One region of the Desulfovibrio diazotrophicus genome, then DNA from elsewhere that is predicted to be linked to it. Evidence: predicted binding sites of a transcription regulator. Region 1 holds the regulator's gene; each other region holds the start of a gene.
The links. The regulator sigma-54, encoded in region 1, starts transcription at its own class of promoters, with help from an activator protein. The targets are predictions, from matches to a motif close to CTGGCACGGNNNNTGCTT.
Positions count from the first base shown of each region.

Region 2: J7I12_RS04835 (VgrG-related protein) is a predicted target of sigma-54. The motif match lies at 5,564-5,581, and genes of this name have one in related genera.
Region 3: urtA (urea ABC transporter substrate-binding protein) is a predicted target of sigma-54. The motif match lies at 5,704-5,721, and genes of this name have one in related genera.
Region 4: J7I12_RS10975 (ammonium transporter) is a predicted target of sigma-54. The motif match lies at 2,829-2,846, and genes of this name have one in related genera.

Region 1 covers NZ_OX346397.1:404,487-412,373, reverse strand. Annotated here, with positions in the region: gene J7I12_RS01765 (hypothetical protein) at 1-283, opposite strand, end outside; gene J7I12_RS01760 (hypothetical protein) at 406-477, opposite strand; gene J7I12_RS01755 (hypothetical protein) at 680-1,279, opposite strand; gene J7I12_RS01750 (PTS sugar transporter subunit IIB) at 1,376-1,834, opposite strand; gene J7I12_RS01745 (PTS sugar transporter subunit IIA) at 1,836-2,309, opposite strand; gene rapZ (RNase adapter RapZ) at 2,344-3,273, opposite strand; gene hpf (ribosome hibernation-promoting factor, HPF/YfiA family) at 3,441-3,980, opposite strand; gene rpoN (RNA polymerase factor sigma-54) at 4,035-5,462, opposite strand; gene pyrG (CTP synthase) at 5,732-7,387, opposite strand; gene J7I12_RS01720 (phosphoribosylformylglycinamidine synthase subunit PurQ) at 7,647-7,887, shown strand, end outside.
Region 2 covers NZ_OX346397.1:1,114,625-1,122,511, reverse strand. Annotated here, with positions in the region: gene ldhH (L-lactate dehydrogenase (quinone) large subunit LdhH) at 1-1,909, shown strand, start outside; gene J7I12_RS04855 (hypothetical protein) at 2,140-2,559, opposite strand; gene J7I12_RS04850 (hypothetical protein) at 2,646-3,326, opposite strand; gene J7I12_RS04845 (alpha/beta hydrolase family protein) at 3,642-4,835, opposite strand; gene J7I12_RS04840 (DedA family protein) at 4,834-5,481, shown strand; gene J7I12_RS04835 (VgrG-related protein) at 5,624-6,730, shown strand; gene J7I12_RS04830 (glycosyltransferase family 9 protein) at 6,738-7,887, shown strand, end outside.
Region 3 covers NZ_OX346397.1:2,170,542-2,178,428, forward strand. Annotated here, with positions in the region: gene J7I12_RS09340 (ParB/RepB/Spo0J family partition protein) at 1-183, shown strand, start outside; gene J7I12_RS09345 (DMT family transporter) at 218-649, opposite strand; gene J7I12_RS09350 (carbohydrate kinase family protein) at 974-1,924, opposite strand; gene cutA (divalent-cation tolerance protein CutA) at 1,965-2,285, opposite strand; gene J7I12_RS09360 (aspartate/glutamate racemase family protein) at 2,347-3,042, opposite strand; gene nth (endonuclease III) at 3,373-4,065, shown strand; gene J7I12_RS09370 (chemotaxis protein) at 4,237-5,190, shown strand; gene urtA (urea ABC transporter substrate-binding protein) at 5,792-7,072, shown strand; gene urtB (urea ABC transporter permease subunit UrtB) at 7,208-7,887, shown strand, end outside.
Region 4 covers NZ_OX346397.1:2,546,505-2,554,391, forward strand. Annotated here, with positions in the region: gene J7I12_RS10965 (glutamine synthetase III family protein) at 1-1,017, opposite strand, end outside; gene J7I12_RS10970 (P-II family nitrogen regulator) at 1,115-1,453, opposite strand; gene J7I12_RS10975 (ammonium transporter) at 1,480-2,688, opposite strand; gene J7I12_RS10980 (sigma-54 interaction domain-containing protein) at 3,492-5,111, opposite strand; gene J7I12_RS10985 (J domain-containing protein) at 5,168-6,124, opposite strand; gene J7I12_RS10990 (YkgJ family cysteine cluster protein) at 6,130-6,576, opposite strand; gene J7I12_RS10995 (monovalent cation:proton antiporter family protein) at 6,573-7,887, opposite strand, start outside.

The DNA of each region.
Region 1 (7,887 bases):
AAGACGGTGGTTTCCCCACCATTACCCTGTTTTGCTCTGCGCGTTGCGATTCTTTTTCTGCCTGCATGCTGCAGACAGGCAATAGTTTCTGAAAGCTGTACAATAAGTTCAGAATTACCTGCAGCACTTCGCTGCGGACATCCTGCGGCAGCCGCAGCAGAACATCTTCAATAACAGATATCTTTGCCGCTACTTCCTCGTTTTTACAGACAAACAATTCCGAAACTGTACACCCCAGGACTTCAGCAATAAGCTCCAACCGCTGAAATCTTGGGGCTACCACTCCTTTCTCTATTCTAGAGCAGTTAGCGAATGAAATGAGCTAACTGCTCTGCAAGGATTTTCTTGAAAATCCTTGCCACAAAATGCGAGAAGGCAGGCTTTTGCCTGCCGTAAGCGAGCATTTCAAGTGTTAAATGCTCTAGAAAAAGAATCATTGCCAACGCCAAGCCGCTCTGCAAGTTCGGCCTGGGTCATGCCTTTACTGCGGCGAAGCTGGCTAATATTGCTGCCCACAAAAGCAGCCAAATTTTTAACCTTTCGTGTAGTCACCAGGGGGTACTCAGCGGCCTGGCAGGAACCCACAACAACGCCGCATCAGCATTGTTCCCCATCTGTGCCAAGCAGGGGCCCCCGCCCAGGCGAGTACAGCGGCCGCCGACGCTCTGCTGCGGCGCGGTTACGCCCCCCGCCAGAAAAACAGTAGGGCCAGACCGCCCAGAGAAGCCATGAGCACCAGATAGGCCTGTCGGGTCCGTAACGAGAGCACCGCACCCAGCAGAGCCGCCGCGTAAAGCACCGGCCAGGTCACCAGTGAAAGGCGGGGCCAATGCCCCCCTGCTGTAAGGACCGCCAGAATCAGGTAGAGCGTACAGAACCACAGGGCGTAAAAGCCCCATTGCCAGATGGCGCGGCGCAGGGCGGCCCCCAGAACAGCCCTGGCAGGGGATATGCCGCGGCCACCCGCGCACCAGGATTCAAGAGACGGGGCAAGGATGTTCTGCGCCGCCCGCTGCCGCAACTCAAGCCAGGTTGCCGCGTACGCCGCCAGCATGGAGAGAAACAGCGGCAGCAGGGCTGCGCCCGCCTGGGTCAGGCCAAAGTGACGGCACAGAGGAAAGGCCAGCAGAAAGCTCAGCCCGCCGTAGGGCGGCACCACGCCGCCCAGCTCCAGCGTGTCCAGCCAGAGCAGTTCAAAAATAATGCCCAACGGCAGGGCCAGGGCCCAATCTCCCGTACACCAGCTCGTGAGCAGGGCCAGGCACAAGGGCCTGTCCACCAGGCCCGCTATGCAGGTAAAGCGGGCCGCCCCGGCCAGGGCAAAAAAAAAGCGTAGGGCGTCCCCACCGTAAGCAGCGTCGCCACTGCGGACGGATCAGAAAAGCTGCTCATGGGGGCCTCGCACAGTCTCCGAAGGTACAGACCGAAAGTCGAACTGCACCAAGTGCTGCCGCAGGACGCGCAAATCTTCCCTGTCCTGCAGCGACAAGGCTACATTGGGTAGAATCTGCAATTTTTCCGGACCATAGTGCAGGTTGCCCATATTGAGCACCTCCATGACGATTCCGGCGTCACAGGCGCGACGCGCGTCCTGGCAGGTGGCAAAGAGCACAAAACTCTCCTCGCCGCAGCTATTGAGGGTAGCTGCCAACTCCCTGACTGGAATAAAATGGACCGCCACCCGCTGGGGTACGGCCAGGGCCACGATCTGCTGCCGCAAAAAATCCGTGGCCAGTTCGTCGTTGGCCACCACCAGATGCCGCGCCCCCGTATAGGGCAGCCACGCCTCAATAACCTGTCCGTGCACCAGCCGGTTGTCCACCCGAAACCACATACTAACCGGCATTCTTGTCACGAGGTTTGTTGCGCAGCATGCTGCCCGCCACCACAATGCCCTTGGCCCCGGCTTCACCGGCCAGCTGGGCCAGTTCTTCCAGCTCCTTGTCCCGTGACGTAAAGACCTTGAGGAGCATGGGCAAGTTCACCCCCGTGACCACCTCCACCTTGTGGGTGGCCAACAGTGAAAGGGCCAGATTGGTAGGCGTGCCGCCAAACATATCCGTAAGCACAATGACGCCGGCACCCTTGTCCAGGCGCTGGGCTGCGTCGTCCAGACGGCGCACGGTTTCGGACACTTCGTGGGCCACGTCCACACTAATGGAGCAACAGTCGCTCTGCGGCCCCAGAATAAATTCCGCCGTGCGGAGCATGGCCGAACCGTAGTCGGCATGGGAAACCACAATAACGCCGACCCGACCGCCGGCGTCCTGCTCGCCGTTTTCGACGTTTGCAGTATTTTCGTCCGTCATGACAAACCTCGCAGGGCTGAGCGTGCCAGCTTTTTCAACCAAGTTCAAGATGCCGGTGCTCAAGAGAGGCCGGATAGTCCGCCTGCCGGAGCGCCTGCCACAGGGCCTCGGCCATGGCCACAGAGCGATGGCGGCCGCCGGTGCAACCCACGGCAATGGTCACCCTGTAACGCCCTTCTGTTTCCATGAGCGGCAACATGAAAAACAGCAGGTCCAACAACTTGGCGCGAAATTCCCGCGCCTGGGGCGTGGCAAAAACGTAGTCGGCCACGGGCTTGTCCCGGCCGCAGAGGGGGCGCAGATTTTCCAGAAAATAGGGATTGGGCAAAAAGCGCAGGTCAAAAACCAAATCCGCCTCACGCGGTACGCCGTACTTGAAGCCGAAGGAAATGACATTGACCCGGATGGCCCGCAGTCTGCCCCGGCTGCTGCCCCAGCGCTTCTGAATGGCTCTGCGCAGGTCATGGATGGAAAACCGCGTAGTATCCACCACCAGATCGGCCAGCTCCCGCAAAGGACGCAGCTTGTCGCGCTCCGCCTTGAGGGCCGCCTCCAGGCCCATGCCCTCCCGCTCCAGGGGGTGGGGCCGCCTGGTGGTGGCGTACCGGCGCATAAGCTCCTGCGTCGAGGCCTCCAGAAACAGCAAGGTGGGGCGAATGCTCTGCGCGGCCAGGGCCTCCAGCGAGGCGTTCAGGTCGTCCAGAAAAGTGCTTTGCCGCAGGTCCATGCCCAGCGCAATGCCCTGAAAATGGCTCATTGAAGGGCGGGACATCATGGCCGCCATTTCCGGCGCCAGGCTGGCGGGCAGGCCGTCCACCACAAAGTGCCCCATGTCTTCAAACACTTTCAGCGCGGTGCTCTTGCCCGCACCGGAAAGCCCCGTAACCACGCAGACCCGCACCGGCGCAGAGGCCGGCGCACTTGTGGATGTGGAGGCGGCAGCCGCCGCTACGGTTTTGCTCATAACGCCCTCTCGCGGCAAGGCCGGTTCGTCCACGGCCGCCCCGATCTCTCGCCTGCCGCTGCAGGGAAACCCGCCGTATGCAGCCGCGTGGGGCCGCTCCAACCGAGCGGCCCCTGCAAAAGGCTTACTTCGGACGGAGGAAAGCCCCGCCCAGGAAGCACTTGCGCCTATAATACGGGATCAATCAACGCATACCCGCTGGCGCGCGTACGATAAACCACATTGATACGGCTGTTCTCCGCATTAAAAAAGACCAGAAAATCACTACCGATGGAATCCAGCTGCATGAGCGCCTCATCCAGATGCAGGGGTTTTGTGGCCAGCCGGTCCGTACCCTCCACAGGCTGCGGGGCCTCGCCTTCGGCGTCCACGGTATAGGTAAACACGTCCACTTCGGCGTTGCGGGCCTTGCGGCGCTGCTCCTTGACCCGTGAAACCTGACGCTTGATCTGGGCTTCCACCTTGTCCGTCACCAGGTCAATGGCGGCGTACATGTCCGAAGTCTGTTCTGAAGCATTAATGTGCAGGCCCTCGCCGGTGACGGTAACCTCGCAGCGATGGCGGAATTTGTCCACGGTCAGCACCACGGCCACGTCCAGACCGGCGGATTTGCCAAAAAACCGCCCCAGCTTTTCCATGCGGCGGCGAGCGTATTTTTTCAGATGGTCGGAGGCGTCGAAGTTTTTGAAGGCGAAGGAGATGTTCATGAAGTCCTCCTGGTGTGGGGCGCCGGGGCGCTTAAGGCCGGACCAGACAGGGGCCTAAAAGTGCTCCTTGCGCCGTGATGAAGAAGGAATATCGAGAGCGGTGCGGTATTTGGCCACCGTGCGTCGGGCGATGTTGACCTTGAGGCGCTCTTTGAGCATTTCGCCGATGCGTTCGTCGCTCAAGGGCGCGTGGGGGTCTTCATCCGCAATAAATTTTTTAATCAGCGCCTTGACGCTTTCAGAGCCCACCTGGCTGCCGTCGTCCAGTTCCAGCCCGCTGTTGAAGAAAAATTTCAGTTCAAAAATGCCGTGGGGCGTAGCCACATATTTGTTGGTGGTGATGCGGCTTACCGTGGACTCGTGCATGCCGATATCGTCGGCAATGTCCTTGAGGATGAGCGGGGCCAGCCTGGTGACGCCCTCTTCAAAAAAAGGCCGCTGGTGACGCACAATGCTCTCCATCACTTTATACAGGGTCCGTTGGCGCTGGTAAAGGCTTTTAATCAGCCAGGAAGCGGAGCGGATTTTTTCGGAACAGTATTCCTTTTCCTTCTCCGAAGCGGCGGTCAGATCCATCCCGCTCATGGCCGAAAGCTGCAGCTGCGGCAAACCATCCTCATTGAGCAGGATCACAAACTCATCGCCCACTTTGTAGACAAAAACGTCCGGGCTCACATAGGTGGGCTCGCCCCCGCCAAAGCTGGCGCCGGGCAGCGGGTCCAGGCTCTGGATGATGTCCAGATACTCCCGCAGGCCTTCCATATCCAGCTTGAACTTGCGCAGCAGGGGCTTGTAACGTTTTGCCTCCAGATCTTCCAGGTGGGATGTAACCAACTCCACAAGGATGGGGTCGCGGTCATAGTGCAGATTGCGGATCTGCACCAGCAGACACTCCCGCGCGTCCCGGGCGGCCACGCCCACAGGGTCAAAATGCTGCACCTTTTCAAGAACGGCGCGCACCTCGTCGGGCGCGGCGTGGGCCATCTCCGCCACTTCCTCCACGCTGGCCTGCAAATAGCCCGATGAAGAAAGGTTGCCGATGATCACCTCGCCAATGGCCTTCTGTGCGTCGGTCAACTGCGAAAGCCGGAGCTGCCAGAGCAGGTGGCCTTCCAAGGTGGGCTTGGCGGCGTAGCGGGCCTCCAAGGGCGAAATTTCTTCGGCGGCCTCGTACTCGCGGGACTGCGACAGGCGGGGGGTACTGGCAAATTCACCCAGATAATCTTCCCAGTCGGCGTCCTTGGCCAGCTCACGGTCATAGACCTCTTCGGCCACGGGTTCGCGCCCGTCTTCGGCCACGGTTTCCGGCCCGGCCTCTTCGCCGCCGGATTCCTCCAGAAACGGGTTTTCCACCAGCTCCTGCTGGACCGTTTCCAGAAGTTCCAGACGAGAGAGCTGCAACAATTTGATGGCCTGCTGCAGTTGCGGGGTCATCACCAATTGTTGTGCCAGCTTTAGTTGCTGCCGAAGTTCCAGTGCCATGTGTCCCTTCCGCCCTCAAGCGACGAGAAAACTACCTGATTTTTGTTTACAAGGAATGTGCCACAGCTATAAAAATTATGCAATAGCCAGCAGTTGTGCGGGCGCAATGGACCGCCCCCGCGATTTGGTGGCCCAGTCGCCGCCAAGGGACGCTGCACGTCACAGCCCAAGCCGCCCTTTGGCGCCAAAAAAGCCGTTCCGCGAAAGGCGCGACGCCGCGCGGCCCTTCACGGAACGGCCCTGTACAAGCCGGGCGCAAAGGCCGAAGCTCAGCTCCTGCCGTGTCCCTTGGCGTATTTTTTGGCCGCGCCGATAAACTCGCGGAACAAAGGGTGCGCGTTCATGGGCCGGGATTTGAATTCCGGATGGAACTGGCAGCCCAGAAACCAGGGATGGTCCGGCAGCTCAATGATTTCCACCAGTGAGTCGTCCGGAGCCGTACCGCTGAAGACCATGCCCTTCTGGCCGAACATCTCGCGAAAAGCGTTGTTGAACTCGTAGCGGTGGCGGTGGCGCTCCTCCACCAGGTCTTTTTTGTAGGCATCGTGCGCCTTGGTGCCGGGCAGCAGCTTGCAGGGGTACGCGCCCAGGCGCATGGTGCCGCCCTTGTCGCTGCCGGCGTCGCGCCGCTCCACGTTCTTGGTACGGAAGTCGTACCATTCCGTCATGAGGTAAATGACCTTGTGGTCGGAAAGAGGGTTAAATTCCTCGGAATTGGCATCTTCCAACCCGGCCACGTGCCGGGCAAATTCAATGACGGCGCACTGCATGCCAAGGCAAATGCCGAAGAAAGGCACGCCCTTTTCCCGCGCGTAGCGGATGGCCGCAATTTTGCCCTCCACCCCCCGGTAGCCGAAACCTCCGGGCACCAAGATGCCGTCACAGCCCTCAAAGTGCCCGGCGGCATTGGCCTCGGTCACATTTTCTGAATTGACGTAGCGCAGCTCCACATCCACCCGGTTGGCCACCCCGCCGTGGATGAGCGCCTCGTGCAGGCTCTTGTAGGCTTCCTTCAGATCCACATACTTGCCCACAATGGCAATGGTTACCTGGCCTTTGGGATTGGCGCAATCGCTGACCAGCTTTTCCCAGGCTTCCAGGTGGGCATTGCGCGCGGGCAGGCGCAGCATGATGGCCACTTTCTGGTCAAAGCCCTCCTCATAAAACTTGAGGGGCACTTCATAAATGTTGTTTACGTCCACCGAAGAGAACACGGCGTCCTGGTCCACATTGCAGAACAGGGCGATCTTGCGGCGCAGCTCTTCGGGGATGCTCTGCTCGCAGCGGCAGAGGATGATGTCCGGCTGAATGCCGATGGAGAGCAGCTCTTTGACGCTGTGCTGGGTGGGCTTGGTCTTGTGCTCACCCGCCGTGCGCAGGTAGGGCACCAAGGTGAGGTGGATGTTCAGGCAATTGTCGCGGCCCAGCTCCGAACGCAGCTGGCGGATGGCCTCCAGAAAAGGCAGGCCTTCAATGTCGCCCACGGTGCCGCCGATTTCGATGATGGCCACGTCTGGCGCGTCATCGCCTTCAGCCAGCGAAAGCACCACGCTCTTAATCTCATCGGTGATGTGGGGAATCACCTGCACCGTGGCGCCCAGATAGTCGCCGTGGCGCTCTTTGGCAATGACGTGGTTGTAAATGGCCCCGGAGGTGGTGTTGTTCTTGCGGGACATGGGCACGTTGAGGTAGCGCTCATAGTGGCCCAGGTCCAGGTCGGTTTCGGCGCCGTCGTCGGTGACAAAGACTTCGCCGTGCTGAAAAGGGTTCATTGTGCCGGGGTCCACGTTAATGTACGGGTCCAGCTTCTGGATGGTGACCGTCAGCCCGCGCGTCTGCAGCAACGCGCCCAGGGAAGCGGCCGCCAGGCCTTTGCCCAGTGACGAAAGCACACCGCCCGTCACAAAAATATACTTTGTTTTCATGGCCTCTCAACCTTGATTGTGGCGTGCCAAGGCACATCCCCAAGCACATCTTCGTCTACATACACCAAGACGATTTTTTTTGCCAGCATTGACTATCCAAAGCAAGGTACGTAGTGTGGTATTCCCCATGCAGACGGGCATCCCGTACGGGGCCCCCTCCCGCGCTTGCGGCGGGCCGGCCGCGCCGGGCCCCGCTGCCGTATGCCGTCGCCGGCAGGGGTCGGCAGGCGGCGCTGTTTGTCAAGGAGGCTTTCCCCGCATGGGCACGGTCAATACGCTGGTCATCACCGGCTACGGCACCAATTCGCATCTGGAAACCGCCCACACCGCCCGCCTGGCCGGAGCCGACCGGGCCGACGTGGTGCACTTTTCCGACCTGGTGGCCGCCAAGGTCCACTTGGACGACTATCACTTCCTTATTTTTCCCGGTGGCTTTCTGGACGGCGACGATTTGGGCGCGGCCCAGACCGCCGTTATGCGCTGGCGCTACCTTGAAGACG
Region 2 (7,887 bases), 710 kb from region 1:
CGTGCATGTACACCGTGCCGCCACTGCCGCCGAAGCCAATGAGATTATCATCCGCATCGCCAAGGAAAACAACGTTAAGCGGGTGACCAAGTCCAAATCCATGACGGCTGAAGAAATTGAGCTGAACCCCGCCCTGGAGGCACAGGGCATCACCGTGGACGAAACCGACCTTGGCGAGTGGATCATTCAGCTGCGGCACGAAGGCCCTTCGCACATGGTCATGCCCGCCATCCACCTTTCGCGCTATCAGGTGGCCGACGACTTTACCAAGGCCACGGGCGAGAAGCAGGATTCGGACATCCAGCGCCTGGTGAAGGTGGCCCGCGTGCAGCTGCGCCGTAAGTTCATCGCCGCAGACATGGGCATCAGCGGCTGTAACTTCGCCGTGGCCGAAAACGGCGCGGTTTCCACAGTGACCAACGAAGGCAACGCCCGTATGGTCACCACCCTGCCCAAGGTGCATGTGGCCATTGCCGGTTTGGACAAGCTGGTGGCCAGCCTGGACGACGCCCTGACGGCCTTGCTGGTGCTGCCCCGCAATGCCACGGCCCAGCGGCTTACCTCTTATGTGACCTGGATGTGCGGCGCGGGCCCCTGTGGGGCCAATGCGGACAACAAAAAGATCATGCACGTGGTCTTTTTGGATAACGGCCGCACGCAGATTGCCAAAGATCCCCTGTTCAAGCAGATCTTCCGGTGCGTGCGTTGCGGCGCCTGCGCCAACGTCTGCCCGGTCTATCGTCTGGTGGGCGGCCACAAGATGGGCTACATTTATATTGGCGCCATCGGCCTGATCCTTACCTATTTCTTCCACGGCAAAGACCGGGCCCGCATCCTGAGTCAGAATTGCATGGGTTGCGAATCCTGCGCCAATGTCTGCGCCGGCGGCATTGACCTGCCCCGCCTCATCCGCGAGGTGCGCAGCCGGCTCAATGCCGAGCAGGGCGCGCCGGTGGAAGCCAACCTGCTTTCCGCCGTCATGAAGAACCGCAAGCTCTTCCACCGTCTGCTCAAATTCGCGAGCTTTGCGCAAAAGCCTTTTACGCGCGGCGAACCTTTCATGCGTCACCTGCCCATGGCTTTTCTGGGCAAGCAGGGCTTCAAGGCTCTGCCGGCCATTGCCGGCAAATCCTTCCGCGGCCGCTGGCCCGACATCGCGCCCAAGGTGGAAAAGCCGGTCATGCGGGTGGCCCTGTTCAGCGGCTGCGCTCAGGACTTTATTTATCCTGAGGAACTGGAAGCCGCCGTCAAGATCCTGGCCGCCAAGAATGTGGCCGTGGAATTCCCCATGGAGCAGTCCTGCTGCGGCCTGCCCCTGGAAATGATGGGCCAGCGCAGAACCTCCATGGACGTGGCCAAACAGAATATCGCCGCCTTCCGGGGTGGCAACTACGACTACATCATCACCCTCTGCGCCAGCTGCGCCGGGCACCTCAAGCACCACTATCCGGAAATTCTGGAGAAGGACTACTCTACGGTGGAGGCGCAGGAGTTCGCGGCCAAGGTTATCGACTTCAGTTCCTTTGTGCACGACGTACTGGGCCTGAAGCCGGAAGACTTCAACAACTCCGGCCAGAAGGTGACCTACCACGCCTCCTGCCACCTTTGCCGCGGCCTGGGCGTGAAAAAAGCCCCGCGGGAGCTCATCGCCGATGCAGCTGAGTATGTGCCCTGCGAGGAAGAAGAAGTCTGTTGCGGTTTTGGCGGCAGCTATTCCGTGAAGTTCCCCGAAATATCGGCCCAGCTGCTGGAAAACAAGCTGACCCATATGAAGGAAACCGGCGCGGACCGCCTGGTGGTGGACTGCCCCGGCTGCGTCATGCAGCTGCGCGGCGGCGCGGAAAAGAAAGGCCTCAAGATCAAGGTGGACCACATCGCTGAGCTTTTGGCCGAAAACCTGAAAAAATAATCGGGACCTGCGGCGGCTTCTGCCGTCGCGTTCCTGACCAATGCAGAAGGCCGCCCTTTCAGGGGCGGCCTTCTGCATTGGCGACCATGCGCGGCGACGGCAGAAGATATGGGGGTCGACAGAAGGAAGGCAAACCCCCGCTGCTGGCGCCAGCAGCGGGGGGGGGCGCCAGGTAACGGTGGCAATAGCTGGCGCAGACCGCACGTGCACGGTCTGCGCCGCATCTCTCCTCAATGGGTTTCGGCGTCCAAGGTCATCTCCGGGATGCGCCGCCAGTACCACTGGCTGACCATGGTGCCGTCGGCCGGATCCCACAGGCCGCTGTGTTCAAAGTAGTCCTGCAGACGCAGTTCCGCTGCGGTTGGGGGCCGCTCCGGCTCCTGAGTCTGGCGCAGGCGAAAAAAAATGACCAGACATTCCAGCAGCGCCAGGCCATCTTCTTCCAGAAGGCAGCCCTGTTCCAGATAGCGTATAAATTCCAGATAAAAAGGGTTCTGCGCGTCCAGAACCGCGGTAAAGCCCAGGCTGTCGGCGCTCAGGACTTCCAGTCCGTCACAAAGCAGTCGGGCCTGGGGCGCGGGCAGGTTGGTGTCTGCCGCGCAGGCCGCGCGCAGCGCTTCCAGAGCGCGCGAGTAGCATGCAAAAGACATATTCAGACTCCTCTAAGATGAACTTTGAGGAATCTATATACTATTATATATTAAAATACAAATATAGAATGGGGGCAAAGGCCGAATCAGCGAGGTGTGCGTCGGGGCTGCAGATATTGCGGGCGAAACAGCAGTCGGTACTGGCGCACGGGGGTCAGATGGGGCGGTCTGGTGACCTGTCCTTCAATGGACAGGGGCTTGTCGGAAAGGCCAAAGGGCTGCAGCAGGCCGGAGTTGAGCGCCGTGCCGGAGAGGATGCCGCCGGGCAGGCTGAGCACGGGAATGCTGTCGGCGGCGTTGCCGGCCATAAGCCCGGTGCCGTTGGCCGTAGGCAAGGGCGCACCTACGGGCCGGGCCGTGGCATTGAGCAGACTGGGCACGGGCAGGTCTGTGCGGCGCAGTATCTCCAGAAAATCGTTGCCCGTGCGGCCCACAAAGGTCACCAGCGAACTGCCGTCGCCGTAGACCAGCAGGCTTACGGGCATGGTGCCGCCGTGGATGCCCATGTACGTGGGGCGCGCGCCGGCGGGCATAATGGTCCAGCCGTCTTCGGTGGAGGCGGCTGTGGCAGGGGCGGCCGGGGAAAGAGCGTCGCGGTCGGGATTGGTCCTGTTCCGGGGCGCGGTTCTTGCCGGGGGATCAGTCTGGTCGTCGTAAGCAGTGCGGTTTTGTCCTGAGTTATGGGGGGCAGCAGCCTTGGGGGGGATGGCCTCGCGGGGGGCTGGGGAAACAGCCGCGGCCGGCAGGGTTGCTGGGGAGGCGGGCACGGCTCCCCGCGATGCGGCTTCTTGGGATGTGGCTTCCTGGGGTGCAGTTCCCGGGGGGGCTGTTTCCTGGGGTGCGGCAGCCAGAGCCGCTGGCTGACAGAAAACCCAGCAGGCAAAAAGAAGGCAAGTGGCAAAAAGCTGGCGCATGGGGATCCTGGTTGTGGTCGTCCCGCCCTGCGGGATGGGGCAAAACCGGTGCGCGTCGCGCACGCGGCGGCGTCCCTGATGGCGGGGCGCGGTCCTTGACGCGCGTGTTACTGTGCCCAAGCTGTATGTGCTGGCTTTGGTTGTGTCAAGGGGCGGGTCAAAGCCTGCTCAGCCGCGCTTTTTGCGGGCTTTGATCGTGGGCGGCGGGGCCGGTTGCGGCTGGGGCTGGGGCGGCGTGAGATCCGGTGGCGGAGGAATCTGCGGCGGGTTGTCGCCGCCCAGGTAGTGCAGAAAAAAGTCCGCCAGAGCGGTATCCAGGGCCTGGTGTTGTTCACCGCGCAGGGAGTCAGACATGGGGCGGCACAGCTCGGGCAGCTCGGCGGCCAGGGCTTCCGGGCAGGGGGCGGCAAAGGCGGCGGCGTCCGCGCCTGGCAGGTACAGCCAGCGGGGTTTCTTTTCCATATTCTTGTAAATGTGCCGGGCGTGCAGGGCCGGGGGGTTGTTTTGGTCGTTCTGGGCGGCCACCAGCAGCAGGGGAGGATAAAACCAGCGAAACGCGGCGCGCGAAAAAAGCATGCCGAAGCCGGGGGCCACGGCCGCCACGGCCCGCACGCGGGGGTCGGCCAGGCTTTTGGTCAGGGGCAGACTTTGGCAGAGTTTGTCCATGCGGGTGCGCGCCCAGGGGTTGCAGTAGAGGTCGTTGCGCCCGGCCATGCCGCAGTAACTGTTCCATGCCGTGCAGTCCGGCAACGCGCCGCCCAGCAGCAGGGCCGCCGCGCCGCCGGCGCCGAAGCCCAGCACGCCGATACGGTCGGCGTCCACACTGGAGGCAGTTTCCGGGTCGGCCAGCAGCAGGTCGATGACGCCGGAAAGCTCCTGCGCTCTGGTCTGCAGCTGGGACCAGGTGAGCAGATCTTCCATATGGTCCAGATTGTCGCGGGCGTGGGTAGGGGCGGCCACCACAAAGCCGCGGGAAGCCAGCCACGAAGCCGTGTCGTGGTAGGAAAAGCGCGTGCCCGCCGTGTCGTGTGAAAGCAGCAGCAGGGGAAAGCGCCCCTCCACAGCCTTGCCGCCCCTGGCGGCGGAAAACTCCCACGGCGGGTAGCTCAGGTCGCGGGGCGGACGGACGGAGGGGTACCAGACATTGACGTCCAGGCGCAGGTTTTTGTCCGCCGACCAGGAACCCAGGGTGCAGAAGCCTACCTGGTAGGATTCGGCGGCCCGAACCCCGTGGGGCAGGGCGGCCACAAGACAGAAAATCAGAACGGCCAGGGTGCGCATCTCAGAGTTGTGCCACAAGCGGCCCTGGGGTACAAGAGCGACCTGGGGCGCGCCCCGCACTTCACCGGAGGCCTGCGGCATGGAATTTTTGCAGTATTTTGTAAATTTTGTTCTGCATATTGACGTACACTTGTTTGAATTGGTGGCGCGCTACGGCGTGTGGGTGTACGCAATTCTGTTCATTATCGTCTTTTGTGAAACGGGGCTGGTGGTTACGCCCTTTCTGCCGGGGGATTCTCTGCTCTTTGCCTCCGGAGTGGCGGCCGGGGCCGGGCTTATGGGGTATACTGAAGTCATGGGTGTGCTGCTGGCGGCGGGCGTGGGCGGCGATGCGGTCAACTACCTTATCGGTCGGCATGTGGGCCCGGCCATTTTTTCGCGGGAGAACCGGCTGATCAAGAAGGATCACCTGCTTAAGGCGCATCTGTTTTACGAGCGCCACGGCGGAAAAGCTATTGTACTTGCCCGCTTCATCCCCGTTGTGCGCACATTTGCCCCCTTTGTAGCGGGTATTGCCCTGATGCACCCGCGCACTTTTTTTGTCTACAACATCACGGGCTGCGTACTCTGGGTGGGTGGACTTGTTTCCGCTGGGTATTTTTTGGGCAATCTTCCTTGGGTGCGCCAGCATTTTAATATCATTGTCTACGTTATTATTGTGCTTTCTCTGCTACCGCTGCTCATCGAGGTTCTCCGGGCGCGGTGCGGCGGCAAACGGCAGGGCTGAGCCCCTGTCGGGCCTTTGGCGGGGGAGGATGAAAACGCGGAGCGGGCCTCGCAACTGCCTGAATTATTTTTCTGACAGGATTCTGGCACTGTCTTTGCTACCTCTTGGGTGCGGTGGACTGACCGCCATACAGGAGGCACGCATGGCGCTTTCATCTTTCCTTATTCAGCCGCCCACAGGAGGCGGGTCGACCGGGGCCGCGGCCCAGGCTGCACGGTCACGCGCCGCGACAACGGACCGTCCGGCGAATTTCGCTGCCCTTATGCGCAGTCAGGCTCCGGCCGCCGCGCAGGCGCAGGCCGCCCCCACGGTTGTCCCCCAGAACGGCCTGGTTCTGGCGGGGCGCAGCCCCAGCGATTTGCTGCGCGCCCAGACCTTCAACAAAGCCCAGGCGGATATGCGGCAAACCAAGGCCCTGGAAGGGCTCATGCAGAGCATGGGCGGCGACGGTTCTACCCTGGATCTGGCCCGCAGCATGGGTACGGCCCGGCACCTGCGCGCCCTGACCCAGGGGCAGTCGTCGGACATGTTGCGCCTTGGCGGCGCGGGGCTGGGGGATTTTGTGCGTTCCGGCGGGGGCGCGTCGCGGCGCAAGGCCGCCGCCAAGGCGGAAGAAGCGGAGCTTGGGCAGCTTTCGGCCCGGTTTGAATCGGGCGGGGACGGCGTTGCTGCTGTGGGCTACGACCGCAACGGGGGCACCTCTTACGGCAAGTACCAGGTTTCTTCGCGGGCGGGCAGCCTGGGGGATTTTCTGGATTTTCTGGACAGTGCGGCCCCGGATCTTGCCCAGCGGCTGCGTGCGGCCGGTCCCGGCAATACGGGCAGCCGCAAGGGCGCCATGCCCGACGCCTGGCGGGCCATAGCCAGGGAACAACCGGAGCGCTTTGAAGACCTGCAGGAGGCCTTTGTGCGCCAAAGCCACTACGAGCCCGCGGTGGAGGCCATTGCGCGGCGCACCAGCCTGAGCGCAGATACGCTCTCCACCGCCATGCGTGAAGTCATCTGGAGCACGGCCGTACAGCACGGCCCGGCGGGGGCGGCGCGCATTTTCGACCGCGCGGACGCCATGAGCGGCAACCCCACAGACCCTGGATACGAGCGCAGACTTATCAGCAATGTCTACAGAATCCGGGCGGGGCAGTTCGGCTCTTCGGACAGCAACGTGCAGGCGGCGGTGGCCAACCGCTTCAAGCAGGAAAAAATGCTGGCATTGAATCTGCTGGACGGCGGCGCGGCCGCCCTGGCCTGAGGCGCGTATGGCTGCGGCCAAGGAAGACGCGGCAGCGGGCGTCAGTCTGGTCGTCAACCTGACCAGGCTGGGCGATCTGCTCCAGAGTCAGGCGCTCATTACAGATCTGCACCGGCGCGGACGAAGGGTGCAGCTGGTCTGTCTGGACAATTTTGCCGACGCGCTGAGCCTGTTGCGCCATGTGGAGCGGGCCTGGCCCCTGCCGGGGGCGCAGTGGCTGGCCGCGCTGGACCGTGATTGGCGGGGAGCCGCCGGCGATCTGCTGGCCTGGACGCGCCGCGTCCGCGAAGTGGCCCAGCCGCAGGAAATCATCAACCTTACCACCACGCTGCCGGCCCGCCTGCTGACCCGCCTGCTGGCCGGATCAGACTGCTCTGTGCGGGGCTTCGACCTTGATGCGGAAGGCTTTGGCCGCAACAACGGGGTCTGGGCCTCCTTTCTCAATGGGACCACAGCAGGCAGGCTTAATGCACCGTTCAATCTGGTAGACATGTTTCGCATGCTGGGCGCGCCCAAGGGCACAGCGTCCGTGGGCGCGGCGGGGGACGCCGCCCTGCGGACGCCCTCGGAGCAGACCCGGCTGGCTGCGTTGGCCCTGCTGGCCGCCGCGCCCGCAGAGTCGCGAGGCTTTGTGGGCCTGCAGCTGGGGGCCAGCGAGGCGCGTCGGCAGTGGCCTGTGCGGCATTTTGCCGCCGTGGGGGACCAGCTGTGGCGCGAACTGCGGCTCTGCCCCGTGTTGCTGGGCGCTCCTGCCGAAACCTCTCTGGCCCAGGAGTACGCCGATCTGGCCAACGCGCCTTTTTGTAATGCTACAGGCCGCACAGACCTGCCCCAACTGGCGGCCGTGCTCACGCAACTGCGCCTGCTCATTACCAACGACACGGGCACCATGCACCTGGCCGCAGGCCTTGGCGTGCCCAGCCTGGCCCTTTTTCTGGCCACGGCCCAGCCCTGGGACACGGGGCCCTATCTGCCCGCCTGTTGCTGCCTGGAGCCCGCTTTGGACTGCCATCCCTGCCCCTACAACCGGCCCTGCCCCCACAACCTGGAGTGCCATGAACGCATCAGCCCCGCTGTGGCAGGGGCCCTGGCGCTCTCCTGGTGCCGTACGGGCCGCTGGGAGGACGCGCCGCTGGCGCGCAACGGCGGCGGGGTCC
Region 3 (7,887 bases), 1.1 Mb from region 1:
CGCAAAAAAAGCCCGGAGCTGAAGGCCCTGCAGCAGGACCTCAGCCGCAGTCTGGGCTGTCGGGCCCGCATCAGCGGCGACGAAAACGCGGGACGCATCGCCCTGCCCTACGCCAGTCGCGAAGAACTGGGCGCCCTGCTGCACAGGCTGGGCATGGATGCGGACAAGGGCGAACAGGTCTGATGCGGGCCCGGCGGCTATGTCATTGACGGCGCTATCAGCGCCGCATGACCAGTACCAGGCCGGCCAAAATGAGCAGCAGGCCCACGGCTCTGCGCCAGTCCAGCGGCATGGGGGTCAGGCCAAACCAGCCAAAATGGTCGATGACAGAGGCCATGAACAGGTTGCCGAGGATCATGGCCACGCCCGTGGCCAGAGCGCCGATGCGCGGCACGGCCAGTACCGTGCTGAAGACCATGCAGGCGCCCAACACCCCGCCCACCCACTGCCAGGCAGGGGCTTCGGTCAGGCGCAGAACGTGCCCGCGCCCCAGAACCAGACTCATCAGCCCCAAAAACAGGGCCCCTACCGTAAAGGAAATAAAGCTGCTTTCCAGGGTGCCCACGGCGCGGGCCAGGGCCGCGTTGATGGGGGCCTGCAGGGCCACCATGCAGCCGGCAAAGATCATCAGAGCGAGGGTCGGCAGCATTGGGGCCTCCTAGAGCATTTAACACTTGAAATGCTCGCTTACGGCAGGCAAAAGCCTGCCTTCTCGCATTTCGTGGCAAGGATTTTCAAGAAAATCCTTGCAGAGCAGTTACCTTTGAGAACAGGTATTCGCAACGTTTACGGCACGCTCGTTTCGGCGCTTAAGCGCGCAAATGCATAGCGGTGCTGTCTCCATCCGCAGCATTCTGTGTTGCAACGGCTGAAGCTACGCTTGCGCCCCATGGTGGACATCTGCTTACGCAGCCGCCAGGGCATTGCAATGTTGCAGTGCCTGGCGGCTGCGCCAAGCGGCGCAGAACCGTGCTTACAGAATGCCCTGGGGCAAGGGGCCGAAAGCCGCTTCGTAGCGCTGACGAAATTGCTCCGGTGTGTAGCTGTGTTCCTGCGTGCCCAGTTTTTCCAGGGCAAAGCTGGCGCTTACAGAGCCCAGTCTGGCGGCTTCGGGCATGGTCAGGCCGTGGGTGAGGCCCTTGAGCAGGCCCGCGCGGTGCGCGTCGCCGGCGCCGGTAGGATCCTGTACGGCAGTGCAGGGCACGGCCGGAATGCGCGTTTCCGTGCCGTCTGCGCCGCGCACCACGGCCCCGTCCGCGCCCAGGGTGGTGACCAGCCAGAGGGTGCGGCCCACGAGTTCGTCTTCGCTTTTGCCTGTGGCCTTGCAAATCATGTTCAGCTCATAATCGTTGGTGATGCAGGCAAAGGAGCCTTCAATGGCGGCCAGCAGGTCCGCGCCGGAAAGTACGGGCAGCTGCTGACCGGGGTCGTAGATGTAGGGCACGCCCTGCTCACGGAAAAAGCCGGGCAGGCGGCGCATGTCTTCCACATTGCCGGGAGAGATGATGGCCATGTCCGCTTCGGGGTCCAGATGGGGGAAGGCGTAGTGGGCGGGCAGCGTCATGGCCCCGGGATAGAAGCCGGTGATTTGGTTGCTGTTGAGGTCTGTGGTGATGTAGCAGAGGGCCGTGAAGATGTCGTCCTGACGGCGTATGCCTTCCAGCGGCAGGCCCAGCCGCTCCAGCGCCGTGGCGTAGGGGCCGAAGTCCCGCCCGGCGGCGGAAACGATGACCGGCTTTTCGCCCAGCAGGGCCAGAGAATAGGCGATGTTGCCCGCGCAGCCGCCCCGCCGTTCGTCCATGCCGTCCACCATAAAGCTCACATTGATCATGTGCAGCTTGTCCATAAGGATGTGGTCCTGAAAATTGCCGGGAAAGGTCATGATGCGGTCAAAGGCCAGCGAACCGGAAACGTAGATGGACATGGTTGCCTCATTGCCGAAAAGGACAAGGGTGAAAGAAACGTTATGCCAGGGGCCGACTGTTGCGTTCGATCCAGCGCAAAAAGGGTTTGAGGCCGTCTGCCAGGGGCAGGGCCAGCACGCAGGGCAGCTGGTAGGGGTGCCCGCTGCGGACAAAGGCCTGCACGTCCGCAAAGGCCGCATCGCTGACCTGCGCAAGCAGCAGACACTCTTCGGCCTCGTGCACCCTGCCCTGCCAGCGGTACACAGATTGCGCGCCGGGCAGCACGTTGACCCCGGCGGCCAGCCGGCGCTCCACCAGGCCGCGGGCCAGACGCAGAGCCGCTTCACGGCCTGGTACGGTCATATAGACAAGGTAGGGCACTCGCGCCTCCTGCCCCGCATTCTACACGCAGACTGTGGAAAAACAAAGGGCGAACCGGCCGTCACGCTGCGGTCAGGGCAAAGGCAACCGCGCTCAGGGCGTGGATTTTCGTGGTGTCAAAAAGGGGAATGGGCGTGTCGCTCTGGCGCAGCAGCAGGCCGATTTCCGTGCAGCCCATGATAATGCCCGCACAGCCGCGCACCGCAAGATCTTCCACTGCACGCAGATAAAATTCGCGGGAGCGCGCGGCAATGACGCCGTGGCAGAGCTCTTCAAAAATGATGCGGTTTATTTCCCGGCGCTGTTCCTGTGGGGGAACCATAACCTCAATGCCCGCCGCCATGATTTTTTCTTTATAAAAAGTCTGCTCCATGGTGTAGGCCGTGCCGAGCAGGCCCACCCGGCGCAGACCGCGCGCCAAAACCGCTTCGGCCGTGGCGTCGGCAATGTGGATCAGCGGCAGGCTTACGGCCGCCCGCACCTGGTCAAAAACTTTGTGCATGGTGTTGGTGCAGATAAGCAGCACTTCTGCCCCGCCCCGTTCCAGGGCTTGACCCGCCTTGGCCAGGATGCGGCCGCTTTTCTCCCATTGCCCGGACTTCTGGCAATCCTCAATGGCTTGAAAATCCACACTATAGAGAAGACATTGGGCGGAATGCAGTCCGCCGAGCCTTTGGTTTACGGCCCGATTGATGATTTGGTAATAGCTGACCGTGCTTTCCCAGCTCATGCCTCCCAGCAAGCCTATGATCTTCATAATTTACACCTGTTAAATCGGCATGTTGTGAAAAATCCGTCGCGGCAGGGCCGGTGACGGCCAAACGTCCGGGGTGGCGTCGGGTGAAGTGCCCCGAAGCAAGCCAAGGTTAAGGGAGAACAGCGCCAGCATGCCAAACCCCGGGCCCAAGGTCGAGCAAAAAACGCTTGCCTCTATGGCAGGAAAGGGTTGCCGTATGGCGAAAACGTTCCGGCGCGGGCACGGGAGACACAGCTGCTGCCCGTAGCGGCCCGGATATTTTGGGGAACGTCCCGCGCGGGCACGGAGGACGCCCTTGCGGCGGGCAACAGGCTATGGCATAGCAGGCCCATGAGCACAAAAAACGACCGCCAAGAGCGGGCTTCCCGCACGCTTGCGGCCCTGCAGGCGCGCTATCCCGCGCCGCACACCCACCTGGACGCCCGCAACGCCTGGGAACTGCTGGTGGCCACAGTGCTGGCCGCTCAGTGTACGGACGCGCGGGTCAATACCGTCACCCCGGAGCTGTTCCGGCGCTGGCCGGACGCCGCGGCACTGGCCGAAGCCGCGCCGGAGGAGCTGGAAGCCGTCATCCGGCCTACGGGCTTTTACCACAGCAAGGCCAAAAACCTGCTGGGCGCGGCGCGCCGCCTGCGGGATCAGTTTGGCGGCTCGGTGCCGCAAACCCTGGCGGAGCTGGTGACCCTGCCCGGCGTGGCGCGTAAGACGGCCAACGTGGTGCTGTTCGGGGCCTTTGGCATCAATGAGGGCCTGGCCGTGGACACGCACGTCAAGCGCATCTGCTATCGGCTGGGCCTTACGGACGCCACAGACCCCGTAGAAGTGGAGCGCGACCTCATGGCGCTGCTGCCCCGCGAGGAGTGGGGTGACTTCAACCACCGCATGGTCTGGTTCGGCCGGGAGGTTTGCGCGGCGCGCAAGCCCCAGTGCGGGCAATGCCCCATGGAAGGGTTTTGCCCCAGGCGCGAGCCGCCCCGTGCGGGCGGCAAGGGCGCGCCGGGGCGCAAGGTTGTCCTGTCCTGATTTTTTTCTGGCGGTGGTCTGGGGCGTCTTAAGAAAATCGCGGCCTTGCCGATGAGCTTTACAAGTCGCAATATACAGCTTTGCCAAGGACGCAGACCAGTGCCGGCGTGGGTGACGCAAGCACCGGGGAAGCCTTCTTCCCGAAGTGAAACTGTTTGAGGGTAGGACGCCATGTCGCAGAACAGCTTGCTCAACGTCAGCAATAACGAACTGGAAATCATTGAATTTCTTATTGACGAAAAGCAGCCGGACGGCAGCGCCTACAGCGGGCGCTACGGCATCAATGTGGCCAAGGTGCTGGAGATCATCCGCCTGCCCAGCATCACCAGTGTGCCCAGCAAGCACGACCCCTCGGTGCTGGGCACCTTCAATCTGCGGGGCAAGGTGCTGCCTCTGCTGGATCTGGCGGCCTGGCTGGGCAAGGAGATGTCCACGCGAGAAAACGCCAAGGTCATCGTCACAGAATTCAGCGGCGTGCAGGCGGCCTTCCTGGTGTCTTCGGTCACCAGCATCCACCGCATGACCTGGGACCGCATTGAGCCGCCCAACCGCTATGTGCAGACGTATTCGCGCGACAGCATCACTGGCGTGCTGCGCATCCAGGACCGCGTACTGTTCATCCTGGATATGGAAAAAATTCTGGCCAATCTGGACAGCAGCCTGGACATGTCCAAGGTGGAGCTGGACAGCAGCCCGGTGGAAGGGGCCGCACAGTTCCACCTGCTGGTGGCGGACGACTCCAACTCCCTGCGGCACATTATTCGATCTTCACTGGAAAAATCCGGCTTTCAGGTCACGGCTGTGGGCAGCGGACGGGAGGCCTGGGAATTTTTGCTGAAAACCCAGGCCGAGGCGCAGGCCCAGGGCAAGGAACTCACCGACCTGGTGCACCTGGTGGTTTCAGACATCGAAATGCCTGAAATGGACGGCCACATGCTCACGGCCAAAATCAAAGAAGCGCCGGGCATGCACCACCTGCCCGTCATCCTGTTTTCTTCGCTCATTACCGAAGCGCTCTACGCCAAAGGCGTCAAAGTGGGGGCGGATAAGCAGGTTTCCAAACCCGACCTGCCGGGCCTGAGCACCATCATCCGCGAACTCATCGCCCAAAAGCTGCACAAATAGCGCAGTTTACGAATGAAATGAGTTAATTGCTCTGCAAGGATTTTCTTGAAAATCCTTGCCACGAAATGCGAGAAGGCAGGCTTTTGCCTGCCGTAAGCGAGCATTTCAAGTGTTACATGCTCTAGAGCAACGCACCGTTGCGAATAGGTATTCGCAAAGGGTAAGGCACGCTCGCTCCGGCGTTTCAGCGCGCAAATCAATAGCGATCTGCTTGCATCCGCAGCATCCTGTGTCGCAACGCTGAAGCTGCGCTTGCGCCTCCACGGCGGGCGTCTGCTTACGCAACCGCCAGGGCATTGCAGCATTGCCATCCCTGACAGCGGCAAAAAGCCGTCGAAAGCCCATTTGAGAGCCCATTGCCCTGCACCGCCTTTTGCGGTGCAGGGCTTTTTTGTGCGGTGGGATAAAACAAAAATGTTTTATACTCGGGGCAAAAAAACAAAAATGTTTCGGTAAAGCGGGATACTTTAAAAAAATATTATTACATATCGCACTGATATAAAAAAATCCAAGCTGGCACATCGCTTGCTACCCAAAGGCAACAACGCACCGCGTCCCATGGGGGCCGGGCGCGTACACCCCGTGTTCCCAGGAGGAAGCGATGTTGAAGAAAATGTTGGCACTGCTGGCGCTGGCCCTGACCCTTGGCGGCGTTACCGGCGCACGCGCGGCAGACACCATCAAGGTGGGCATTCTGCATTCATTGTCCGGCACCATGGCCATCAGCGAAACTACGCTCAAGGACGCCATGCTCATGCTCATTGACGAGCAGAACAAAAAAGGCGGCCTGTTGGGCAAAAAGCTGGAGCCTGTGGTGGTGGACCCCGCCTCCAACTGGCCCTTGTTTGCGGAAAAAGCCCGCGAACTGCTGAGCAAAGACAAGGTAGCCGTGGTCTTTGGCTGCTGGACCTCGGTTTCGCGCAAGTCTGTGCTGCCCGTGTTTGAGGAGCTCAACGGCCTGCTCTTCTATCCCGTGCAGTATGAAGGCGAGGAGTCTTCACGCAACGTCATTTACACCGGGGCCGCGCCCAACCAGCAGGCCATCCCCGCCGTGGACTATCTGATGAACGACCTGGGCGTGCAGCGCTGGGTGCTGGCCGGCACGGACTATGTCTTTCCCCGCACGGCCAACAAGATTCTGGAGGCCTACCTCACCGCCAAGGGCGTGAAAAAGGAAGATATCCTTATCAACTATACGCCCTTTGGCCATTCCGACTGGCAGTCCATTGTGGCGGAGATCAAAAAATTCGGCAGCGCCGGCAAAAAGACCGCCGTGGTTTCCACCCTCAACGGCGACGCCAACGTGCCCTTCTACAAAGAGCTGGCCAACCAGGGCGTTTCTGCGGCGGATATTCCGGTCATGGCCTTTTCTGTGGGCGAGGAAGAGCTTTCGGGCATCGACACCAAGCCCTTGGTGGGCCACCTGGCGGCCTGGAACTACTTCATGAGTGTGGACACGCCCGCCAACAAGGCCTTTATCAAAAAATGGCACGCCTACATCAAGAATAACAAGCGCGTGACCAATGACCCCATGGAAGCCCACTACATCGGCTTCAACCTCTGGGTCAAAGCCGTGGAAAAAGCCAAAAGCACGGATGTGAACAAGGTGCTCAAAGCCATTGTGGGGCTGGAAACCCCCAACCTCACCGGCGGCATGGCCAAGGTGCTGCCCAACCACCACATTACCAAGCCCGTGCTGATCGGCGAAATCCAGGCCGACGGTCAGTTCCAGGTGGTCTGGGAGACGCCCAAAGTGGTGCCCGGCGACGCCTGGTCCGATTACCTGCCCGGCTCCAAAGACCTGGAAGCGGACTGGACCGACCCCATTAACTGCGGCAACTACAACGTAAAAACAAAACAGTGCGGCGGCGCTGCCAAGTAAGGCCGCACGTCCAAAGCTCATAGAGCCTCCACCCTGCAACCGGAGGGGGCCGACCCTGCCCGCGTCGGCCCCCTCCCCCACCGGCTGTCCCCTCCGGCTGTCATGCCGGAGAGCCCCCCGGACAAGGATATGTCTATGCGCGCGGTGTTATCCCTTCTTTTTTGCATCCTGTGCGGCTTGCCCTTGGCAATGCCCACTGCCGCTCCGGCGGCGGGCGCTGCCTCCGGAGACGCGGCGCTGACTCCCGCCACGACTCCGGAGCCCAGCCCGACCCAGGAGCAGGCCGGGCTGTCCACAGCCCTGCCTGCGGAACTGCTCCGGGCTTTGGTCAGCCCCAAGGTTATGGACAGGGACAAGGCCCTGGACCTGTTGGACACCCTGCCCGTCGACCTTCAGGACAGGCTGCTGCGCGCCCTGCTCCACGGCCGTCTGTTGGCGGATCAGGAAACCCGGACTCTCTATGTGGCGGCCGCTGATGGCGCCGCCCGGCCACTGCTTGCGCCGGAAGCGTCGGCCCGGCCCGCTGAAGGACTGCGCCGCGTGGGCACCAGCAACCGTCAGCGCCAGCGCATCACCGATGTTCTGAACGCCCGCGCCCTCACTGCGCCCAACGTGCTGCGCCGCCGCGCCGCGGCCGCCGCACTGATGGAAAGCGCCGTACCGCCGCTCAAAGCCCCGGCCCTGCGCGCCTTGCTGGATGTGGAAAAGGACGCTCCCACCCGCGCCAGCCTGGAAGCCGCCCTGGCCCTGCACACGGCGGCGGACAAAAGCGCCACCCCTGCAGACCTGCTGCAGGCCGTAGCCGCGCTCGACGC
Region 4 (7,887 bases), 760 kb from region 1:
AAAGGGCTTTTCGTGCAGCAGGCAGACAAAGCCGTGTTTGGCCGCCATGTGGCGCATCATGTTCATGGTGAGCATGTTGTGGTCGCAGGCGATGTTGGCTTCTTCAAACACGGGGGCAATTTCAAACTGGCCGGGGGCCACTTCGTTGTGGCGGGTCTTGGCCGGGATGCCCAGGGCCCAGAGCTCGTTTTCCACATCCTGCATAAAGCTCATGACGCGGCCGGGAATGGCCCCGAAGTAGTGGTCTTCCATCTCCTGCCCCTTGGGCGAGGGCGCGCCCAGAAGGGTGCGGCCGGCCAGGAGCAGGTCGGGGCGCAGTACGGCCAGGTTTTTGTCCACCAGAAAGTATTCCTGCTCGGGGCCCACATTGGGACGCACATAGCTGGCCGTATGGTTGCCGAACAGGCGCAGAATGCGCAGGGCCTGGCGGGAGAGGGCGGCAATGGAGCGCAGCAAGGGGATTTTGCGGTCCAGGGCTTCGCCGGAATAGGAGTAGAAGTAGGTGGGGATGTGCAGGGTGGCCCCGTAGGAGGCGGGAATGATGAACACCGGCACGGAGGGGTCCCAGGCGGTGTAGCCGCGCGCTTCAAAAGTGGAGCGCAGCCCGCCGGAAGGGAAGGAAGAGGCGTCCGGTTCACCACTGATGAGCATTTTGCCGGAAAATTCGCTGATGACCTGGCCGTCGGCGGCGGGAGACAGGAAGGCGTCGTGTTTTTCGGCGGTGAGGCCGGTCATGGGGTGGAACCAGTGCGTGTAATGGGTAGCGCCCATTTCAATGGCCCAGTCTTTCATGGCATTGGCCACCACGTCGGCGATTTCCGGGTTCAGGCGTTCGCCGTCGCGGATGGTCTTGGCCAGCTTGCGGTACACGTCCTTGGGCAGACGCTTGCGCATGGTGCTCAGGCCGAACACGTGGCAGCCGAAAAGCTCATCCGTTTTCTGCGTCTTTTTTTCGCAAGGCGTCACGGGCGCGGTGTTTATCGCCTTGAACATGGCCTTTTTCCGGGGGGAACTCATATCCTGTCTCCTTAGCGTTAAAAATCCTGCAAAAAGCGCCTGGCGGGGGGGCGGTTGGCCCGCCCCGCGCGCTTGCCGTTAAGATATTGTCGAATGCCTACAGGGCCTCGTCGCCGCGTTCGCCGGTGCGGATGCGGATGGCGTCCTGCACATCGCTGATAAAGATTTTGCCGTCGCCCACCTGTCCGGTGCGGGCCATGGAAACTACAGCATTAAGCACGTTTTCCACCATGGCGTCGGGCAGGACCACTTCCAGCCTGGTCTTGGGCAGGCAGTCCACCTGCATCGTGGTGCCCCGGTACACTTCCGTGTGCCCGCGCTGTCGGCCAAAACCTTTTATTTCCACATAGTTGAGGCCGTGAATGCCCATTTCGGAAAGCACGTTTTTGACTTTGTCAAACATGCTGGGCCTGATGATGATTTCCATCTTTTTCATGGCTGATTCCTTTCCCTGGAGGGGGGTTACAGGGAGTACCCGCGTTCGTTGTGTTCGCCCAGATCCAGGCCGGTGAATTCTTCTTCGGGGGCCACGCGCAGACCCACTGTGGCGTTGACCACGAAGAGGATGATGCGGGTCATGATGTAGACGAACACCCAGGTGCCCACTATGGACACGAGCTGAATCCAAACCTGCTTGGGGTTGCCGTAGAAGAGGCCGTCGGCGCCATTGACGGCGGCGCAGGCGAAGAGGCCGGTGGCCAGCGCGCCCCAGGTGCCGCCGAGACCGTGGATGCCCACCACGTCGAGGGCGTCGTCATAGCCGAACTTGTTCTTCAGCAGCACGCCGCCGTAACACACGATGCCGCCCACAAAGCCGATGAGCATAGCCGGGAGAATTTCCACAAAGCCCGCACCGGGGGTAATGGCTACCAGGCCCGCCAGCGCGCCGGAGATGGCGCCCAGGCTGGTGGGCTTGCCCGTGCGCACCCATTCCACCAGCATCCAGCCCAGCACGCCGCAGGCGGAGGCCATGTGCGTGGTGACCAGGGCGTGGGCGGACAGGGGGCCAGAAACCAGGGCGCTGCCGGCGTTAAAGCCGAACCAGCCGAACCAGAGCAGGCCGCCGCCCAGCAGGGTCAGGGGCAGGTTGTTGGGCGTGGCCGGTTCAGCGCCGTTGGAGAGCCGCGGCCCAAGGGCCTGGGCGCAGGCCAGGGCAGCCGCGCCGGAAGCCATGTGCACCACCGCGCCGCCGGCAAAGTCCAGGGCGCCCATCTGGCCCATCCAGCCGCCGCCCCAGACCCAGTGGGCCATGGGAGCGTAAGCGAAAATAAGCCACAGGCCGGAAAAGAGCATCATGGCCGAAAAACGGATGCGTTCAGCATACGCGCCGGAGATGAGGGCTACGGTCAGCGCCGCGAACATGCACTGAAAGGCCATGAACAGGGTGTGGGGCAGCTGGGCCGCTGCGGGGGCCGATTCGCCGCCCACGCCCTTGAGGAACAGATAGGAGAGATCGCCGATGACGCCGCCCACGTCTGGTCCGAAGGCCAGCGTGTAGCCGATGAAGGCCCAGAGCACGGAAACCAGCGCCAATGCGCCGTAGCTGTGCATGTGCGTGGAAAGAATGTTGCGTGAGCGGACCAGGCCGCCGTAAAACAGGGCCAGGGCCGGGGTCATGAGCATGACCATGCAGGCGCAGATAAGAATAAATGCAGTATCCGAGGCGTTCATACGGACATCCTTCTGAGGTGTTTTGCGGGGGGGAATGGCTTTGCTGTCGCAATCCGCCGCCGCACCCGGTTCAAAACCTGTTCCTTTACGGGGCTGGCGCCTGTCCCGGACCGGGCTTCCTGCCGCGGTCTTGGAAGGAATAGCACGCACTGTGCCAAAGCCTGATGCAGGGGCGGCAATATACATATAATTTATTTATTTAACTGTGTATTTTAAAAAAATGCGGGAAACGGACAGGAAGGTTGTCCGGGGTGGGCGCAGGTATTTTTCTACATTTATGTTGAAAAATAAAGAAGCCCCTGGGGTCGGAAAAAGACCTTCGGGGCTGCTTTTCAGAAAAAGTAAAAAATTTATAATGTTAACGGAAAAAACAACAATTATACAAAACTGTCGTTTTTATGTGAGGACTTTCGCCGTTTTTGTGACATGTTTATATAACATGCATAAAAATAAGATAATTTTTTCTATCATAAATTTAAGATGGCCCAGCGAAAAAACTACCTTTATGTCGATATCTTGAAACTAGCGCTGTTCTGCAGCGTCCTCCCCTTACGGCGTTGGCGATAGCAGCCGCTGGCCGCTGCAGGGCAGGCAGGCGCACGTCCGCACGCTTGCCGCCGCCGGGTTTTGCGGCGTCGGAGCCGTTTGGGAGCAGGCAGGGCGCGTGCGCCCGAGCCGCTAGAGCAGTTAGCGAATGAAATGAGCTAACTGCCCTGCAAGGATTTTCTTGAAAATCCTTGCCACGAAATGCGAGAAGGCAGGCTTTTGCCTGCCGTAAGCGAGCATTTCAAGTGTTAAATGCTCTATTCGGCGGCGGTCCGTGTCCCGCCGGTTTTGCGGGGCCGGAATGCCTTGTAGGTGATTCCGTATTTTTTCATGCGCAGAGCCATAATGCGTTCCGTCAGGCCCAGGCTGGCGGCGGCCCGCCCCATCTGCCCCTGGCTGCACTCCAGGGCTTCCACAATGGAGGCCCGTTCCAGCTCGTTGAGCTGGTCCTGCAGACTGCCGGAAAACACCGGCCTGGCCGCGCCCGGCAGCTTGCCGCCCGGCGCGCCGTGCTCGCCGTGCAGGGCCGGGGGCAAATGCTGCGGCAGAATAAGGCCCTCACGGCCCAACAGCAGCACCGCACGTTCCATGACGTTTTCCAGCTCGCGGATATTGCCGGGCCATGCGTACCGCTGGAGCATGTCCATAACCGCCAGCGAGAGCCGCACGTTGTCGCGGCCGTTGGCGTGGCCGTATTTTTTGATAAAGTGGTTGGCCAGGGGCAAAATGTCTTCCGGCCGCTGGCGCAGGGGCGGCAGATTGATGGGGAAGACGTTGAGCCGGTAGAACAGGTCGCGGCGAAAGGTTTCCTCCGCCACCATGCGCTCCAGGTCGCGGTTGGTGGCCGTGATGAAGCGCACGTCCACATAGTGGGTTTCCATGCCGCCCAGGCGTTCAAAGGCCCGCTCCTGCAGCACGCGCAGCAGCTTGGCCTGGGTCATGAGAGAAAGTTCGCCCACTTCGTCCAGAAACAGCGTGCCGCTGTTGGCCAGCTCAAACCGGCCTTTGCGCGTAGCGTTGGCCCCGGTAAAGGCCCCACGCTCGTGGCCGAACAGCTCGCTTTCAATGAGGTTTTCCGGAAGGGCCGCGCAGTTGAGCGAAATAAAGGGTTTGTTGGCCCGCGTGCTGGCCGTGTGGATGGCCCGGGCGGCCAGCTCTTTGCCCGTGCCCGATTCCCCCTGCAGAAAAACCGTGGTGGCCGAAGGGGCCACTTGGGCGATCTGGGCGTAGACCATCTGCATGCCTTCGGAATTACCCACAAAACCGCGCGGCCGCAGGGCCGGAACCTGCTCTTCGTCCATCCTGCCCTGCGTTTCCAGGGCCGCGTGCCCCAGCAAGGTGGACACAATGGTCAGGAGGCGCATTTCGTCTTCCAGGGTGGCTTCGTCCACCAGCAGGTGATCTACAGAAAGGGCGCCCACCACCTGATCGTTGAGCCGGATGGGCACGCAGATGAAGGAAATGCCCTCCTTGCCCAAATCGCGCGAACGGGTGCGGTTGAGAAACAGGGGCTCTTCCGAAACATTGGAAATGTACATGGGCCGCCCGGTTTCGATGACCCGGCCCGTAATGCCCTCGCCGCGCACATAGCGGCCGCGTCGGGCCTCGGCGGGTTTGAGCCCGTAGGCGGCCTCAATGCGGATTTCGCCCGTATTGGGCGAGATGAGGGTAATGGCCCCGCGCATCATGTGCAGGTGCTCGGCCATGAGCTGCAAGGCTTTGTCCAGGGCCAGGGCCACGTCTGTGGCCGCATTCATGGTTTCGGAAAGCTCCAGCAGCAATCTGAGCTGCTCTTCACGGTGGTCGTTGCGGCGGCGGTCGCCGGTGTGGTCGGAAGAAAGGGCAGCCCGGCGGGGGGAGGTGTGGCTGGTCGACATGGCGCTCTGGGGGCCCGCCGCCCGTGACGTTGGGCGCGGCAGGGGGCGGGCGAGGGTTAGGCGTTGTGCAGGGTCAGGTACAAGTCGCCCTGCCAGGGGCCCACGCGTTTGCCCAGACCGCGCAGGCGCACGGGCTTGCCCACGGCAAAGTCCGGCGGCAGAGTGATTTCAACGGTTTGCAGTTCTCCGGAAAAAGCCTGGCGGATCTGCAGACGGATCCGTTTGCCCGGGGCCAGATGGGCGGCGGGCAGGGTCAGGCTTTGTTCTTCGTCGATCTGGCGGCGCAGCCAGCCTTTGACCAGACCTGTGACGCCGCCCGCGGCGGCGTCTGCGGGCGGCCGCCCCAGCAGGTTGGCCCGGTGCAGCCTGGTGGCCTTTGCAGCGGAGCGGGGTTCGGGCCGGGCCGCGCGGGGGGCGGGCTCCGCGTCCGGTTGGGGCGGCGGTGCAGTCTGCTGGCGGTTCAGTTCGCTGTAAATATCTTCAAACACACGGCGGGCAAAGGGATCGTTGAGCAGGTCGCGCAGCACGTCGTGCTCCGCATAGGCCGCGCGTCCGGCCGCGCTCTGGCGGTCCGTACTTTGTGTGGGGCCCTGCGTGGCGTCTTGGGCAGGGTCGGCCGTGCCCTGCGCTTCATGCGCGTCGCCAGGCTGTGCCGCGTCCTGCGCCGTGGCGCGCCCCGCCGCGTCCGGACCGGCGGCCTTGCGGGCGTCGGCCGCAGCCCCCTGGGCGCGTTCATTCCGGGCCTTTGCCGCCGTGGCCCCGCCGTCGGTTTCGTCGTCCGTCCCGGCCGCGTCGGGCTTGGTTTGCAGCACGGCAGAAAGGGCCACGTAGGCCTCGTTGAGCAGTTGGAAGCGGCGTCCGGCGTCGGGCTGGCCGGGGTGCAGGTCCGGGTGCAGTTCAAAAGCCCGCCGCCGGTAGGCCCGCTTAAGCGCGGCCAGGTCCGCCCCTTGCTCCAGGCGCAGGATGGCGTAACATTCCTTGAGGCTCGGTTGGCGGGGGGTACTGCGTCGCATGGCGGTTATTTGAGGATCAGCGCGTTGGCTTCACAGCGGGGGTCGTGGGCCAGCAGGCCGTGTTCGTACAAATAGGCGCGCCCGATTTTGGCAAAATCCGTGTGGGACGCTTTAGTGGCGATGCCGGGGCAGTAGTCTTTGGCCATTTCCAGGCTGGCCGGGTCTTCGATATTGCCGCGAAAAAAAGGCCAGGCCCGGCACACGGCGGGCTTGCCCGCGTGCACCCCGCAGCCCGCTCCGGGCCGGAAAAAGATGCAGAAGCCGTCCGCCCCCACGCGCAGCTGCCACTTGCCGCCCAGACGTTCGCAGCAGCGCTGCAGCACGTCCGCTTCCGGCAGGCCCAGATGCCCGGCCAGACGGGTGAGGTCTGCGGGGCTGACCACAATGCCGCCCCTGCCCTGGCAGCAGTGGCCGCACATGCGGCAGTGAAACACGGCGTCAACGGCGCTCATGGCTGGCATCCTTGGGGTTGCGGGTTCTCTTCCCTGGCCTGGCGCAGCGGGCCGGAAAAAAGCGGAGTTATGGCCAGCAGTTTGTTGGTGCTGCCGAAAACATACACTATGTCGCCCGCTTCGAAAACCGTGTCCGGCCCGGGTGAAGCCAGGGTCACGCCCTCACGCAGCACAGCGATGACCGTCACCCCATAGAGCTTGCGCAGCTGGGTCTGGGCCAGGCTGTGCCCGCAGAGGGGCGAGGCCGCGCCCAGGCGCATGGCCTGCACGCCCATGTCCGGCAGGCGCTTGACCATGGAATCCACCGCGTCCACCGAATGGCTCATGCGGCGGATCATGCGGTAATTTTCCTGCCGGATGCGGGCGGCAAAGGTGTCGATGTCCTGCCGGGGCACCAGATACTGGGTGAGTACGCGAGAAAAGATTTCGATGGAGGTTTCAAACTCTTCGGCCACCACCTCATCCGCGCCCAGCCGCCGTAGAGGGGCCACTTCGGCCACGAAGCGGGTGCGGGCGATGATGTGCAGGTTGGGGTTGAAGCGGCGGGCCTCGGTGACAATGGCCCGCACGGCGGCCGGGTCGGAAATGACAATGACCAGCACGCGCGCTCTGGTCACGCCCAGATGTTCCAGCACAACGGGCTGGGAGGCGTCGCCGTGGGCGATGGGTTCTTTGTGGCGGTAGCGGCTGACGGTTTCCGGATTCATTTCCAGAATGGTGTAGGCAATGCCCGATTCGCGCGCTACGTGGGCCAGGTGTTTGCCGCTGATGCCAAAGCCCACGATGATCAGGTGGTCCTGCAGGGGGCAGGCTTCGCCTTCATCCGCTGCGGGCGCTTCCGCTTCGCCCCGGCCGCCGACGATTTTGGCGGCCAGGCGGGGGGCTATGACCATGAGGCCGGGGGTGAGCATCATGGTCAGCACGCTCACGTCCAGAAAATTCTGGTAGGCGTCCATGTCAAAAAGCCCGGCGGCCAGGCCGGAGGCGGCCAGCACAAAGGCGAACTCGCCCACCTGGGCCAGGCTGAGCGAGGTGACTATGGCCGTGCGCAAAGGGTAGCCCTGGATGAGCACGGCGGGCAGGGTGAGCAGGGTCTTGAGCACGATGAACACGGCCGTGTAGCCGATGATGGAAAAGAAGTGCGACCCCAGAAAATCCACGTTGAGCATCATGCCCACGGAGATGAAAAACAGGCTCATGAATACGTCGCGGTAGGGCAGAATGCCCGCGATGACGCTCATGCTGTACTGGGATCGGGCCAGCATGAGCCCGGCCAGAAAGGCCCCCAGCGAAAGGGAAAGGCCCAGAACA